Linked DNA regions of Candidatus Pseudothioglobus singularis PS1. The main gene of each other region encodes a partner of the protein of the gene in region 2 in a complex. Links are inferred from orthologs where the notes say so. Each region holds a gene or a part of one and is shown on either strand. Other genes may lie near its edges. The genes, in order: tsaD and tsaB.

The links.
Region 1: the proteins of tsaB (region 2) and tsaD are in contact, whole or in part, in a solved structure (PDB 4WQ4), measured with the Escherichia coli proteins. The link is inferred for Candidatus Pseudothioglobus singularis PS1 from one-to-one orthologs.

What each region holds. Positions count from the first base shown.
Region 1 is NZ_CP006911.1:1,485,207-1,492,347, forward strand. What follows is about bases 85-3,051. They hold tsaD (tRNA (adenosine(37)-N6)-threonylcarbamoyltransferase complex transferase subunit TsaD), read right to left. Parts: upstream 2,099-3,051; coding sequence 1,070-2,098; downstream 85-1,069. Other genes in these bases: W908_RS07505 (RnfH family protein), read right to left, coding at 85-251; hisA (1-(5-phosphoribosyl)-5-[(5-phosphoribosylamino)methylideneamino]imidazole-4-carboxamide isomerase), read right to left, coding at 241-978; lptB (LPS export ABC transporter ATP-binding protein), read right to left, coding at 2,088-2,819; W908_RS07525 (biotin--[acetyl-CoA-carboxylase] ligase), read right to left, coding at 2,857-3,051. Also shown: more of W908_RS07505, read right to left, coding at 1-84; more of W908_RS07525, read right to left, coding at 3,052-3,612; W908_RS07530 (diacylglycerol kinase), read right to left, coding at 3,591-3,953; tRNA pseudouridine(38-40) synthase TruA, read left to right, coding at 4,049-4,792; W908_RS07540 (SulP family inorganic anion transporter), read right to left, coding at 4,793-6,640; ribosome maturation factor RimM, read right to left, coding at 6,727-7,141.
Region 2 is NZ_CP006911.1:1,155,224-1,162,396, forward strand. What follows is about bases 1,886-4,884. They hold tsaB (tRNA (adenosine(37)-N6)-threonylcarbamoyltransferase complex dimerization subunit type 1 TsaB), read right to left. Parts: upstream 3,714-4,884; coding sequence 3,057-3,713; downstream 1,886-3,056. Other genes in these bases: ccmE (cytochrome c maturation protein CcmE), read right to left, coding at 1,886-2,132; ccmD (heme exporter protein CcmD), read right to left, coding at 2,125-2,295; W908_RS05875 (heme ABC transporter permease), read right to left, coding at 2,292-3,041; W908_RS05885 (biosynthetic peptidoglycan transglycosylase), read right to left, coding at 3,713-4,369; W908_RS05890 (copper homeostasis protein CutC), read right to left, coding at 4,362-4,884. Also shown: W908_RS05845 (class I SAM-dependent methyltransferase), read right to left, coding at 1-412; W908_RS05860 (HU family DNA-binding protein), read right to left, coding at 739-1,011; W908_RS05865 (DsbE family thiol:disulfide interchange protein), read right to left, coding at 1,162-1,677; more of ccmE, read right to left, coding at 1,674-1,885; more of W908_RS05890, read right to left, coding at 4,885-5,039; rpsF (30S ribosomal protein S6), read left to right, coding at 5,185-5,574; rpsR (30S ribosomal protein S18), read left to right, coding at 5,584-5,841; rplI (50S ribosomal protein L9), read left to right, coding at 5,850-6,305; dnaB (replicative DNA helicase), read left to right, coding at 6,381-7,173. UniProt on the Escherichia coli protein: Required for the formation of a threonylcarbamoyl group on adenosine at position 37 (t(6)A37) in tRNAs that read codons beginning with adenine.

The DNA.
Region 1 (7,141 bases), 330 kb from region 2 along the record:
TCTTTACGAACTTTTTTTGGATCAGCAATGAGCGGTCTATAAATCTCAACTCTGTCTTTCTCTCTCAGTATTGTCTCTAAGGTTGCGAATTTTGAAAAAATACCTACTCTGTCTTTATATAAATCAATTTCCTTATAAGTATCAAGAATACCTGATGCCAAAACTGCCTCTTTAAGTGTTGTACCATTGTCTACCTCAATACTAATAAGGCTTTGCTTGTTAGCTATGGCATAAGCCACCTCAACTATCATAAATATCACTCATTGTTTGGGCATCATTGAAGTCTAGCTGCCCCTCATATATAGCCCTTCCAGTTATAGCACCCATTATCCCATGATGTGCATTTTTCAAAAGTGCCGCTATATCATCCAGATTAGTTATCCCGCCAGATGCAATGATTGGAATCGATGTTTTTTTAGCAAGATTTGCAGTAGCTTCAACATTGACACCTTGCATCATCCCATCCCTTGCAATGTCAGTATAAACAATAGAATTAACTCCATACTGTTCATATTTTTTTGATAGTTCTACAACATCTATATCTGTTTGTTTTGCCCAACCATCTGTAGCAACAAGACCATTATTGGCATCAAGGCCCACAATAATTTTATTAGGAAACTCATCACAAAGTTTTTCCACAAAATCAGGATTGGTTACTGCCATAGTTCCAATGATGAGATAGCTTATCCCTGCTTCAATATATGCATTTGCAGTCTGTAAATTACGAATACCTCCGCCAATTTGTACTGGAAGATTTGGGAAAGACCTAGTAATCTCATTGACACAGTCTGCATTTATAGATTTACCCTCAAAGGCGCCATTGAGGTCAACCAAATGAAGTCTTCTTGCTCCCTCTGCAACCCATTTGGAAGCCATTTCAGTAGGGTTATTTGAAAAAACAGTTGTATCCTCCATGTTCCCTTTACGGAGGCGGACACATTGACCATCTTTTAAGTCGATCGCAGGAATAATAATCATAAGGATATTTATTTGGCTAAGAAGTTTTATTTGTGAGTTAAATTATACTCTATGCTCTGGAAACAGAGGCTCCATAACGAAAATCGAATAATTAATCCACCGGTAGAAGCTCTTCAAGACTCCATCGAGGCTTAATGGTTATTTCATAATTTTGATTACTTTGGCCTGCGAGGAATCTATAGTGGCCAGCTAAAGCAATCATCGCACCGTTATCCGTACAAAAATCTAGCGCAGGATAAAAAACACTTGCATTATTTTTTGTTGTCATCTCATTCAAAGATTCACGCAGGGACAAATTAGCGCTAACTCCACCAGCCACCACAAGTGTTTTATATCCAGTTTGTTTAAGCGCTCTATTGCATTTTATTGTTAATGTTTCAGTGGCTGCAACTTCAAATGCTTTAGCAATATTAGCTTTCTCTTCAGGGAAGTCAATGAATGTGTTTCTTGCGTATGTCTTCAAACCACTAAAACTAAAATCAAGTCCGGGTCTATCTGTCATGGGTCTTGGAAAAGTGAATCGATTCTTGTCACCTTGTTTAGCCAGATTTGCCAGAGCAGGACCACCTGGATAACCCAAACCAAGTATTTTTGCAGTTTTATCAAACCCCTCACCAACTGCATCATCCAGTGACTCTCCTAGAATTTTATATTCACCAATTCTAGGAACATCGACAAGCAATGTATGGCCTCCAGAAACTAAAAGTGCTACAAAAGGAAATTCAGGCCTTTCAACCTCTAAAAGTGGTGCTAAAAGATGTCCTTCCATATGATGAACACCTAATGCAGGGATACTTAGACCCCATGCTAAACTCTGAGCAATTGAACCACCAACTAAAAGTGCTCCCGATAAGCCTGGTCCAGCAGTATATGCAATGCCAGTTAGTTCATTTAATTTAATTCCACTCTCATTAAGAGCCTCTTTAATCAAGGGTATGGCTCTTTGAATATGGTCTCTAGAAGCTAGTTCTGGAACTACACCACCATATTCTGCATGAAGACTCACTTGGGAAAATAACTTATGTGAAATTAGGCCGCCCTCACTAGTATAAATCCCGATTCCTGTTTCATCACAAGAGGATTCAATCCCCAAAGTAATAAGATTATTACTAACCACCAACGCTCTCACCTAAGTAAACTTTTTTAACTTCTTCATTAGCCAAAATTGCATCTTTGCCGCCCTGAGCTATGATTTTTCCTGCACTTAAGACATAAGAATGATTACACGTATCAAGCATTTCCCTATAGTTGTGATCAGTAATTAATATCCCAATTCCTTTATCTCTAAGTTGATAAATTATTTCTTGAATATCACCAACTGAGATTGGATCAATGCCGGCAAATGGTTCATCTAATAAAATGAATTTTGGATCCATCGCTAAAGCTCTAGCAATTTCAACCCTTCTTCGCTCTCCACCAGATAAGGTAATGCCCTTTATATGGCGAACATGCTCAACCTTAAATTCGGATAAAAGTTCTTCGAGTCTTGCAGGCCTATCTTTTTCTGCAACCGATTTGTTCATTTCTAAGACTGCCATAATATTGTCTTCGACGCTTAGCTTACGGAAAATAGATGGCTCCTGAGGAAGGTATCCAAGACCCAGCTTTGCACGCTTATGCATTGGCATATGGCCGATGCTCTTATTGTCCAGAGTTACTTCACCCCTGCTCGACCTTACAAGGCCACAAGTTATATAGAAGCACGTTGTCTTACCAGCACCATTTGGACCCAGCAAACCAACAATTTCACCACCTTTAACAGAAAATGAAACATCATTAACAACCTCACGACGTGCATATTTTTTATAAAGATTTTTAACTTCTAACTGGTGATTTACCATTCCAATCAAGCGGCTATATGATAGAAACTATCTTACCCTAAATGTACTCAATATGGATAGAGCTATAAACCTCTTTTACGCCTTCTGTTGTTGAAATCCTAAGCGCCCCATGCTCAGTAATTCCATCCACTTCACCTTCAAAAATTTCTTTTGAATCTTTTGATCTAATTTTGACCCCTTTGAGCATATCATAATCGTTCCACTCTGATAGCAGAGTAGAGAGCCCCTTGCTTTCAAAATCTTTGGTCATGGCTAATATATTTTTAATGAATGCAGCAGTTAATGTGTCAAAACTAGGTAATTTTTTTAAAATTTGTGCCAAATCAGTCCATGGGATATCAATATTAATTTTTTGATCCAACTGATAATTAACTCCAACTCCAATAACTACATACTGTGCCTCTTTATGAATATTATTTTCCATCAAAATGCCTGCTAACTTGTTAATTCCATAATAAACATCATTAGGCCACTTAATTTTTAAACCTTCAAGTTGGCATTCCTCCTCTATGGATTTAATAATGGCCATTCCAATCACTAAACTGAGTCCATTTAGATTTGTATCAATATTAAAACATTTGCGAAGTGAGAAGAGAATACTGCCATCTTTTTGGGATGCCCAGCCTCTTCCATGTTGACCTTTCCCCATAGTTTGTTCTCTAGTTACACAAAGCTGTGTTCTTTTTGAATAGGGAACCTTTGTCAGGTAAGAACTTGTGCTCTCTATTGAATCAAAAAAATGACAATCAATATCATCTTCTATTAACTTCCTTAAAGAAGAATAATGATCCATGTGAACAAGAAAATAATTAGTGAGATTAGAACTGCTGCTGACGCTACATCTTTAGCAAAACCTGACAGCTCATGGTGTTCAAGGCTAACTCTATCAACAACTGCTTCAATAGCAGAGTTTAACATTTCAACAATTAAAACTAAAAATATAGGAAAAATAAGAAGTACTTTTTCGATTGAGGATTCACCAAGCCAGTAACCAATTGGAACCAAAAAAACGGCTAACCATACTTCAAGCCTAAACGCGTATTCTGATTGATAACATGCCTTTAAACCCTGAGCTGAATAGATAGAAGCAGACCAAAGTTTTTTTATACCAGTCGGTTTTTGATTTTCTGTCATATAATTAGCATCCAAATTAGACTCGACAGGCGAGTCACAATAATTTGTTAAAATATTAAGATTGATTTTACAATAAAAAAATTTAGTGGTTGATTATGAAAATTGCATTAGGCGTTGAATATTTTGGTAAGAATTTTCATGGCTGGCAAGTTCAAAAATCTGGCCTTCGAACTGTACAGAGCTCTGTTGAAGCATCTTTATCAAAAGTAGCAAACCACCCTGTGCGTGTATTTTGTAGTGGAAGAACAGACGCAGGAGTTCATGCCATGGAACAAGTCATTCATTTTGAAACGTCAGTAATTAGAACAGAACGCGCGTGGCTTTTTGGTGGGAATGTTAACCTTCCAAGTGATGTCAACTTTAAATGGGTTAAGGAGGTGAGTGATGACTTTCATGCAAGGTTTAGTGCTTTTGCAAGATCCTATGAATACAAGATCCATCATAATCCTGTTAGATCATCACTTAAAGGGGATTATTATTTGTGGGAGCCAAGATCTCTAGATATAACTAAGATGCAAACAGCTGCAGATTTACTGGTTGGAGAGCATGACTTTTCTTGTTTTAGAGGAAGCCTGTGTCAGGCAAAATCACCAATTAAAACGATTGAATATATTCAAATTGAATCATCTACAGACGAGATGATCATCAGCATTAAGGCGAATGCCTTCCTTCATCATATGGTTCGAAATATTGTTGGAACCCTTTTAAAAATTGGAAGGGGTGAGAAGAATATTGAGTGGATGACATCTGTATTGGCAAGTAAAGATCGAAGAGAGGCGGGGCCAACTGCAGAGCCACAAGGCCTTTATTTTATCAAAGCATTCTATGAAGAGATTTAATTAATTTGATTCGCTGGTCTCGTCAATATCTTCTACCTGCGCTTCATCTTTTTCTTTTTCAATGTTTTCTAACTCCTGCCAAACATATTTAAGGGCATCCGCTCTTAAATCAAAAAAACGATTTTCACCATAACGTTTTTTAAACCCTGATCGGAATAATTCTGCTTCTAATCTTTCTGTTCTTGCAAAAAGTATCTCAACTCCAGAGCTTGAACAACTCTCTACCAGGTTTGATAATACTTGTTCACCACTTGCATCCACTTGAACAATCGATGCCACATCAACAATGACATACTGGAGTTCGTCATTATTTTTAGCAATTAACTCAAGTAACTTTGTTTCAAAATAAGCAGCATTTGCAAAGTAAAGTGAGCCGCTCCACTTAGCAACCTTAACGGATTGACTTGCTTCAACAGATTCATCAGCGAATCTTGACGCAATAATTGACCCATGTTCGACTGATAACTCGGTAAAGTTTGGCTCCATCGTTCTGTAAAGAAACAAACCTAATGACAGAATGATTCCAAATGCGATTCCGTTCTCAAGATGAGGCGCAAAAGTTAGCGTCATCACAAAAGTCAACAAACCAACCAAACCGTCATGCTTCTCTACTTTCCATGCGTGCCTGAGTGGTGAGAAGTGAACCAGGTTGACAACAGCCATTAAAATAATTGCAGCAAGAGTGGCCTGAGGAAGATGGTATAGCAAAGGGGTTAGCCAAACGATGGTTAAACCTACGATAACAGCAGTCACGACAGATGAAAATCCAGTCACTGCTCCTGCTGTCAAATTGACTGCTGATCGCGAAAAAGATCCTGAAACCGAGTAACCTTGAAAAAAACTTGAGGTCACGTTTGATAAACCCTGACCAATTAATTCCTGGTTAACGTCTAATCGCTGTTTCGTGGTTGCAGCCATTGATTTAGCAACAGAAATCGCCTCCATAAATCCAATTAATGAAATTGTAATTGCATAGATAAACAAAGTTCCAACCGCGTTGAAATCAAATCTTGGCACCTTAAAGCTAAACAGTCCATCAATATTGATTGAGCTAACGATTGCTCCGCCCATAGCCTGGAAGTCCATCAAGAATGACGCTACTGTTGAAAGAACAGCTACTAACAAAATAGCTGGCAATCTTGGGAAAAAACGCTGAAAAAGTATAATACCTAATACGCCAGAAATAGCCATTGCCAAGGTAGGTAGATGGGTATGAAAAACTGCCGCTTCTAGAAGTCTTGCTATCGTCTGGTAGCTCTGATCTGCATTACAAATTGCGTGCAATCCATTAACATCTATTGACTCAATTCTTTCAATGATCGTCAATGGTTGGCAGGCACTTACCCAGTCAGTATCATTTGAACTAATGACCCTAATACCAAAAACCTTTGGAAGTTGAGAAGCACCAATAATGATTGCTGCAGCATTCGTAAAGCCTGTAACCACAGGATGCGAGAGGAAGTTAATTACAAAACCTAACCTGAGAATTCCCAGTGAAAACTGAAATACGCCAACAATTAATGCTAGAAGTGCTGCGTACACTGCGTAACTCGAAGGATCAGTCACGATTTCACCAAGTGCTGCAGCAGTTAACAAGGAAACAACGGCAACAGGTCCAGTAGAAAGTTGTCTTGATGAGCCCATCAATGCACCAATTAAAACTGGCAAGAATGAGGCATAAAGACCATATTGCGGACCCAAACCTGCAAGCTGTGCATAGGCCATTGACTGAGGAATTATAACGAATGCAACTGTTGTGCCCGCCAAAATATCCGCTTTTAAGTTCTTAGGGTTACTTAAATCTTTAATCCATAACAAAAACGGAAATAGTCTTGTTATCCAATTCATGAAATATGTTTCTGAAATTTTGTATTTAATTCAGCAATAAGTCTACCTCACTAGCGAAGGCAAACACAGAATTTTTTTACTAGTAATTAAAAATCTTTATCCCAGTCAACAAAAATCTCTTTCTTTTTTGAATCGACTGAAACAAGGTACGGCTCAATGTATGGGATCCAATGTTCTTTTATACCTTTTACAACTATGACATTATTTGCGCCAGTTTCAACAAAATAATCAACTAATCCAAGGTTTTCTTTATTATGATTTAAAACCGTAAACCCTATCAGCTCATGCCAATAGTATTGATCCTCATTCAATTCTGGAAGCTGTTCTTTGTCGATATATATATCTTTACCAATCAGTTTTTGAGAATCTTCACGGGTATCAATTCCACTTATATGTGCGACAATTGTTTTTGACTGTTCTCGTCCATTCTTTATTTCGATTTTTTGAAGCTCCCCATCAACATCAATTGACCAAGGTGAGTAGTTTAGGATATTAACTCTG
Region 2 (7,173 bases):
ACTCATTCCCTTCTTCAAGGGCAGCTCTTAACCCATACAAAATATCAATGGGAGCTATTGGGACTGGAGTTTCGTATAGTGGATCATAAAGTTTATCTTTGAGAATTGCATCGCAAACACTTTGTAAATCTGGGCAAATAAGAACAACTACGCCATCATCTTTCAATACTCTAAGAAACTCTTTTACAACAATTGGAACTTGATGAGGATATACGTGTTCAATGTTATGTGATGAGTAAACTGCTTCAACACTATTTGAAGCAACTTTACTCATATCCAACAATGTTCCAACAATATCTGGATTGACAGTTTTATCAATATCAAATCGAACTTCTTTCCATTGATCATTATCAAAACCTTTTAAACCAATTTTTGTTTGAGGACCACAGCCTACATGGAGAAATGTTTTCATAAAAGAAATTAACTGTAATTATTTAAATTTTTTTAATTATATCAAGATAAATATAATTCAAAAAAAATAGATTTGGAAATTCTTAAACTAAGATATTGCAAATTAAAATGGCGGAGCGGACGGGGGTCGAACCCGCGACCTCCTGCGTGACAGGCAGGCGTTCTAACCAACTGAACTACCGCTCCATATTTCTTGGTGGGCGCTACAAGACTTGAACTTGTGACCCTCGCCTTGTAAGGGCGATGCTCTCCCAACTGAGCTAAGCGCCCAAAAAAATGCCCGAATCAAATAAGGAAACGGGCATATTATACTTCGAAAAAATCTGATTAGTTAACAGATTCCTTTAATAATTTTCCTGCTTTAAATGCGGGTGCATTTGATGCTGAAATTTGTATTGCAGCACCAGTTTGCGGGTTACGGCCAGTGCGTGCTGCGCGTGCTCTTACTAAAAAACTACCAAAACCAGTGATAGCTACTGAGTCGCCACTTGCCAATGTGGTAGAGATTGCAGTAGTTGTTGCCTCTAAAGCACGAGCTGCATCAGCTTTCGAAAGACCTGAGTTATCAGCAATTGCTGAAACTAAATCTGATTTGTTCATTTGTTAACTCCTTAGTTTTAAAAAGAATTTATGTAAAACCCACTAATTTTATTGAAAAGTGTAAAATAATTATACATCTAAGAACCCTTATTTCAAGCGACATTCAACAATAAATATAAATTGGGGTAAAAATACTATAAAAAAATACTTTTATAATGTCTCTAAAAAAACCTGGAAATTTTTACTCCAAACTTCTGGAGTTATTTCTCCGATATGTTTATAAAGAATTAATCCTTCTCTATTAATTAAAAAGGTTTCTGGGGTTGCATAAACACCAAGCTCCATTCCAACTCTTCCATCTGGGTCAAAAATAATCTCATCAAATGGATTTCCCATTATGTCTAGATACTTCTGACCATCATTTTTTTGATCTTTGTAGTTAATGCCAATTAACTTTAGACTCTCATTATTTGCTATATTCATAATTACTTGATGCTCCTTCCTACAGGTAACACACCATGACGCCCAGACATTGATAAGTATCATTTGATTGCCTATCAAATCATTCAATTTGACATTTTCATTCGTATAAAAGTCTTTTCCATTGACCTCTGGAACAATCTTTCCTAATAGAGGTGATGGAAGCTTATTGGGATTAGAATTAAGACTTAAGAATAAAAAAATTCCTATTATAAAAAATATAATTAGAGGTATTATTTTTTTCATTGCTGAGAACTTGTAATCTCTAAAGCAGCAGCTACCTCTGGAGGCATATAATTTTCATCATGCTTCGCTAAAACTTCTTTAGCAGTAAATTTATAAGTACATAGCTTGCCTGCCCAAGCTTTTTTGCACTCCTTCTTAATTGAACCACTTGCCACGACTCCCTGGCCCTCTCTAAAAAGGTCAGGCAAAATACCCTCATATGCAACTTTAATTGTTTGGTTATTATCTGTGACTGAAAAAGTAGCTATCATTCCTTCCCTACTAAAACTATCAGTCTCAACAAGGCCTCCCAGTCTAAAACTCTTATTTGCTGGAGCCTTTCCATCGACAATATCAGAGGGAGTATAAAAGTATAATAAGTTTTCACTAAACGCCTTAATCCCCAAATATCCTGCCAGGAAAACACCAGATACTAAAAGCCCAACCAATATCATTCGGTTTTGTCTTTTAGTCATTGATTGAGAATTTATTTTTGAGAGACAAAATAGTCTTAGTGTGGATTCTCTTTGCACTAATAAAAAGAGTAATTATTGTCAAGAAGGAAACACCATATGCGAGCCAAACATAAAATGCATACTTCCCATAAGGCAGAAAGGAAAAATACTCAACCATAGTCATGATACTACTCCCTCAACTTCATCTTTGACCCAGCGAGAATTTTGCTCACGAACTAGAACCTCTGTTCTTGCTTTAATTACAACAAGAAGCGCATAAAGAAAAATTGACGCTACAAACATTATTGCAAGTGCAATTTGCATGTCTGGATCTTTTAAACCACCAGTACCAACCGAATAACCTTGGTGAAGGGTGTTCCACCATTTAACTGAGTAATGAATAATTGGTAAATTAATTAGGCCAACGATAGCAAGTATAGAGCTAGCTTTTGCAGCAGTCTTTGGGTTATCAAATGCGCTATTAAGAGACATGTATGCTAGATATAAAAACAATAATATGAGCTCAGAAGTTAATCTAGCATCCCAGACCCACCATGCTCCCCACATCGGCTTACCCCAAATTGCTCCAGATGCCAATGCAATGATTGTAAAAGCTGCGCCAATTGGCGCCGAAACCTTTGCCACCACTTCAGCCATTTTAATTTGCCAAATGAGTCCAATACCCCCAGCAATTGCCATGATTGCATAAACCATCATTGACAAGATAGCACTTGGAACATGAATGAATATTATTCTATAACCATCACCTTGCTGATAATCAGGCGGTGATATAACAAGAGACCAAAATAAACCAATCACCAAAAGGCTAGCAAAAGGCCAAAAAAACCATGGTGTAAGCCTAGAACAGGTTCCATAAAAAACTTTCGGTGAGGCCTGCCTTTGAATCCATTTCCACATAAATAAATGCAGTGATAAAAAAGAGATTTATTTTAATGATTTTTGAGCCACATTGTTTCGTAAATATATCGGCTGGGGTAGCTCAAAGTCGCTAGTCTCTCCCCTACTAAATGACTCAAGTGCTAAATCTATTAAACTAGAGGATTCTGGAAAAATTGTGAGATCAGTTTCAATTACACCAGAAGCAGAACTGAGCATATCACCATAGGCATCCCATCCTGTCCCAACTCCAATATAATTAGTATCGAGAATATCTACATCATTAGGATTACATATGCGCAATTTACTGATTTTTCCTTGATTGTAAATAGCCCAATAGACCTCTCCCATTCTAGCATCAAGTGCTACAGCTATTTTTTCAGAACTAAGAATCTGTGAAGCCCTAAATCCAAGCAACTCAAGTGTCGAAAATCCAATCGTTGGAATATTACAGGACATTGAAAGCCCCTGAACAACGCCAACACACATTCTTACACCTGTAAATGCACCAGGCCCTTTAGTAAAGATTATTGAATCAACATCCTTTATTAGAGTTCCTGTTTCCTGAAAGACTTCATCACAAAGCTTAAGAATATGGCCAGAGCTTTTTTGAATCCCTGACAAAACGCGACTAACTCTTGACTCTTTGGTCATTAGAGTGACCGATGCAATTTCAGTACAGGTATCTATCGCAAGTAAATTCATCAAAATATTTTTTTGTAGTTTTCGTGCATCTTCAAAATCATCTTAACTCGCCTATCCAGCCTATCAGGAAAGTTAATAGGATTATAGTAAGAAGGCCCTTTAAGCAAGGCAACAAGTGTTGCCATATCTTCTAAACTCAAATCCTTAACATCTTTATCAAAGTAGAAATAACTTCCACTGGCAAAGCCGTGGTAGGCCATATCTCCTTTTTGGGCTAAATATACCGTATTCATATACCTCTCAAGAATAAATTCTTTATCGTAAGACAACTCTAAAAGTAATGCCATCAAAACCTCTTCAAACTTTCTGGAAAAAGTTTTTTCCCGAGTTAGAAGCGAATTCTTAACTAATTGCTGAGTAATTGTACTGGCTCCTCTAAGCGCCTTATCATCAAATAAATATCCGTAAATAACTCTCCCAATCTCTTTAAAATCAACACCATGATGATGGAAATATGATTGGTCTTCCACTAAAAGAAGCATATTAATAAGCTCTGGAGGGTAATCATTAAAGGAGAAATTGATTTGAGTGATAGTGTTTGAGACTTTTATCTCAGTTGAAAATTGAGACTTTACTATAATGTTAAGATAGAATAAATAAGCTGAGAAGATAAATATAAATATTAAACTTACAATCTTGATCCAAAATTTATACATTGATTGCAGTTTTAATTTCTTTAATAGTTTGACTATCTGTAATTTTTCTATTTTGTCTATGAATTGAGCAAGAAGAATGAAGCCAAGCAAAGTGACAATCAGAGAGAATTTCACTTATGTTTTGAGGGTTTATGCCTGAGCCTGGCATAATTTCAATTCTGCCAGATGCTCTTTGTTGCATTTCCTTCAAAACTGCCAATCCCTCCATAACAGTCTCATAGCCACCAGATGACAAGATCGTATCAAAACCTAAATTAATTGCAATTTCAACTGCTTCAATAGTCTTTGGGATAGTATCTACTGCTCGATGCAAAGTTTTTTTAATGCCATCGCTATATCTAATTAATTGACCTAAAAATTCTTGATCAAGCTCACCATTCAAAAGCGTAGCGCCAAATACAACGCCGTCGAAGTTGTATGATCGAGCTTTATCAATATCATCAAACATTTGATGAAGATCCCCTGATGAGTATTCAAAACTGCCTTTTTTAGGCCGAATCATTACCCTGCAAGGTATATTCACTTCTGAAGCAAGCTTCATTAATTCATCAGATGGCGTCAATCCTCCAAGCTCTAATGAGCTGCAGAGCTCAATTCGGTCTGCCTTTCCATTGATGCAGGCCTCTAGACCAGAAATGCTATCGATACAGACTTCTAGTTTGGATTTCATAAATCCAAGTTTATATTAATGTTCATCATAATACGAGAAGAAGCGCAAATAATTGATAAGTATAGAGTAACTAGTATAAAATACCCTCTTCCTTGCTTGACCAGCCCTTGTTGGCAAGCTTTTTTTAATCCATAAGGAGATGTTAATGAGACATTATGAAATAACTCTCATTGTTCACCCTGACCAAAGTTCTCAGGTTACAACAATGATTGAGAAGTACAAAGAGCTAATCACTTCAGGCAAAGGTATAGTCCATAGGGACGAAGACTGGGGTCGTAAACATTTAGCCTATCCAATCAACAAAATTTATAAAGCACATTACTTAATGATGAATATCGAGTGTGACAAAGATACACTTGATAAATTAAACTACAACTTTCGCTTCAACGATGCCATCCTAAGAAATTTAATTATTTCTAAGTCAGAGGCAATCACTGAACCATCAATTATGGTTGCAGAAGCAGGCAAAGATTCAGATAAAGTTAAAGATCAAGGCAAAGACAAAGCCAAAGGTCAAGACTCAGAAAAGAAATAGGAGACTGTAATGGCTAAAAAACAAGTTAACAAAAGACGCAAATTTCAAATCCCTATAAACCGCTTTTGTCGTTTTACAAAAGCAGGTTTTAAGGAAATTGACTACAAAGATGTTGAAATACTTCTTAAGAATATTGATGAAAGTGGAAAAATTACGCCATCAAGAATAACTGGTACTTCTGCAAAGTTTCAAAGACAATTGACAACTGCAATTAAAAGAGCTAGATTCTTGGCACTAATCCCTTACACCGATAAACACAAAAAATAGGAGGCCTTATGCAAGTAATTTTATTAGAAAAAAATGAAAAACTAGGTAATCTTGGTGACATAGCAAACGTTAAGTCTGGCTATGCTCGCAACTACCTAATTCCGCAAGGTAAAGCCAAACCTGCTAATAAAGCTAACATGGCAGTTTTTGAAACAATCCGTGCAGAGCTTGAGGCAAAAGAAGTCGCCGCTTTATCAGATGCTGAATCAAAAGAATTAGCGATGAAAGATGTTGTTTGTACAATTTCTGCGAATGCGGGTGAAGAAGGGAAGCTCTACGGCTCTGTCAGCACTACAGAAATAGCTGCCAATCTTCTGGAGCAAGGTTTTGAGGTTGAAAAGCGTGACATCAACATGCCAGAGGCAATCAGAAATACTGGTGAATATGAAGTCACCGTATCTCTCTATGCTGAGGTTGTGGTGCCAGTAAAAATTATAGTAATTGCTGCAACTGAAACAGAATAAGTTAATCCAATTCACTTAAGTGAGTTAAAATAAAAAGCCCTCTCTGAGGGCTTTTTATTTTTCTAAAATGTGACAATGGATATTGACAACCCTAAAATACCACCTAACTCTATAGACTCCGAGCAGTCTGTACTTGGCGGCCTTCTTCTTCATAATGAATCTTGGGATAATGTTGTTAACATTCTTAGCTCTGACGACTTTTATCAAACCTCACACCGCATCATCTACGATGCTATTGTCATACTACTTGAACACGACAAGCCAGCGGATATTCTAACAGTCAAAGAACAGGTCATTAAAACGCATGACGAGGATTCAATAGGAGGTTTCGCTTACTTAGCTCAGATAGCTGAAAATACACCTAGCGTCTCTAATATTGAAGCTTATGCTAAACATGTTCGTGAGCTCTCAATCTACAGGCAGCTCATAAAGATTGGAAAAGAAATGGCTGATACTGCTTTTAGTCCAAAAGACATTGAAGTCAACGATCTTCTGGATTTATCAGAAAGAAAAATCTTTGAAATAGCTGAACAAGTCAGTCGTAACAAGCAAGAAATTACGAATGTAAAAGATATTATCAAGGATGTAGTGAACCGCGTTCATGAAATGCAAGAATTAAAAGGTTACAAAGGAGCCGAAACTGGTTTTTCAGAATTTGACAAATTAACTTCAGGTCTCCAAAATGGCGATCTCATTATTATCGCCGGAAGGCCCAGCATGGGTAAGACTGCTCTTTCAATGAATATTGTCGAGCATGTAGCAATTCATAACTCTACGCCAGTAGCAGTATTCAGTTTGGAGATGCCAACTGAGCAATTAGTCATCCGAATGATTTCATCATTTGGAAGAATTGACTCAAGTAAATTGC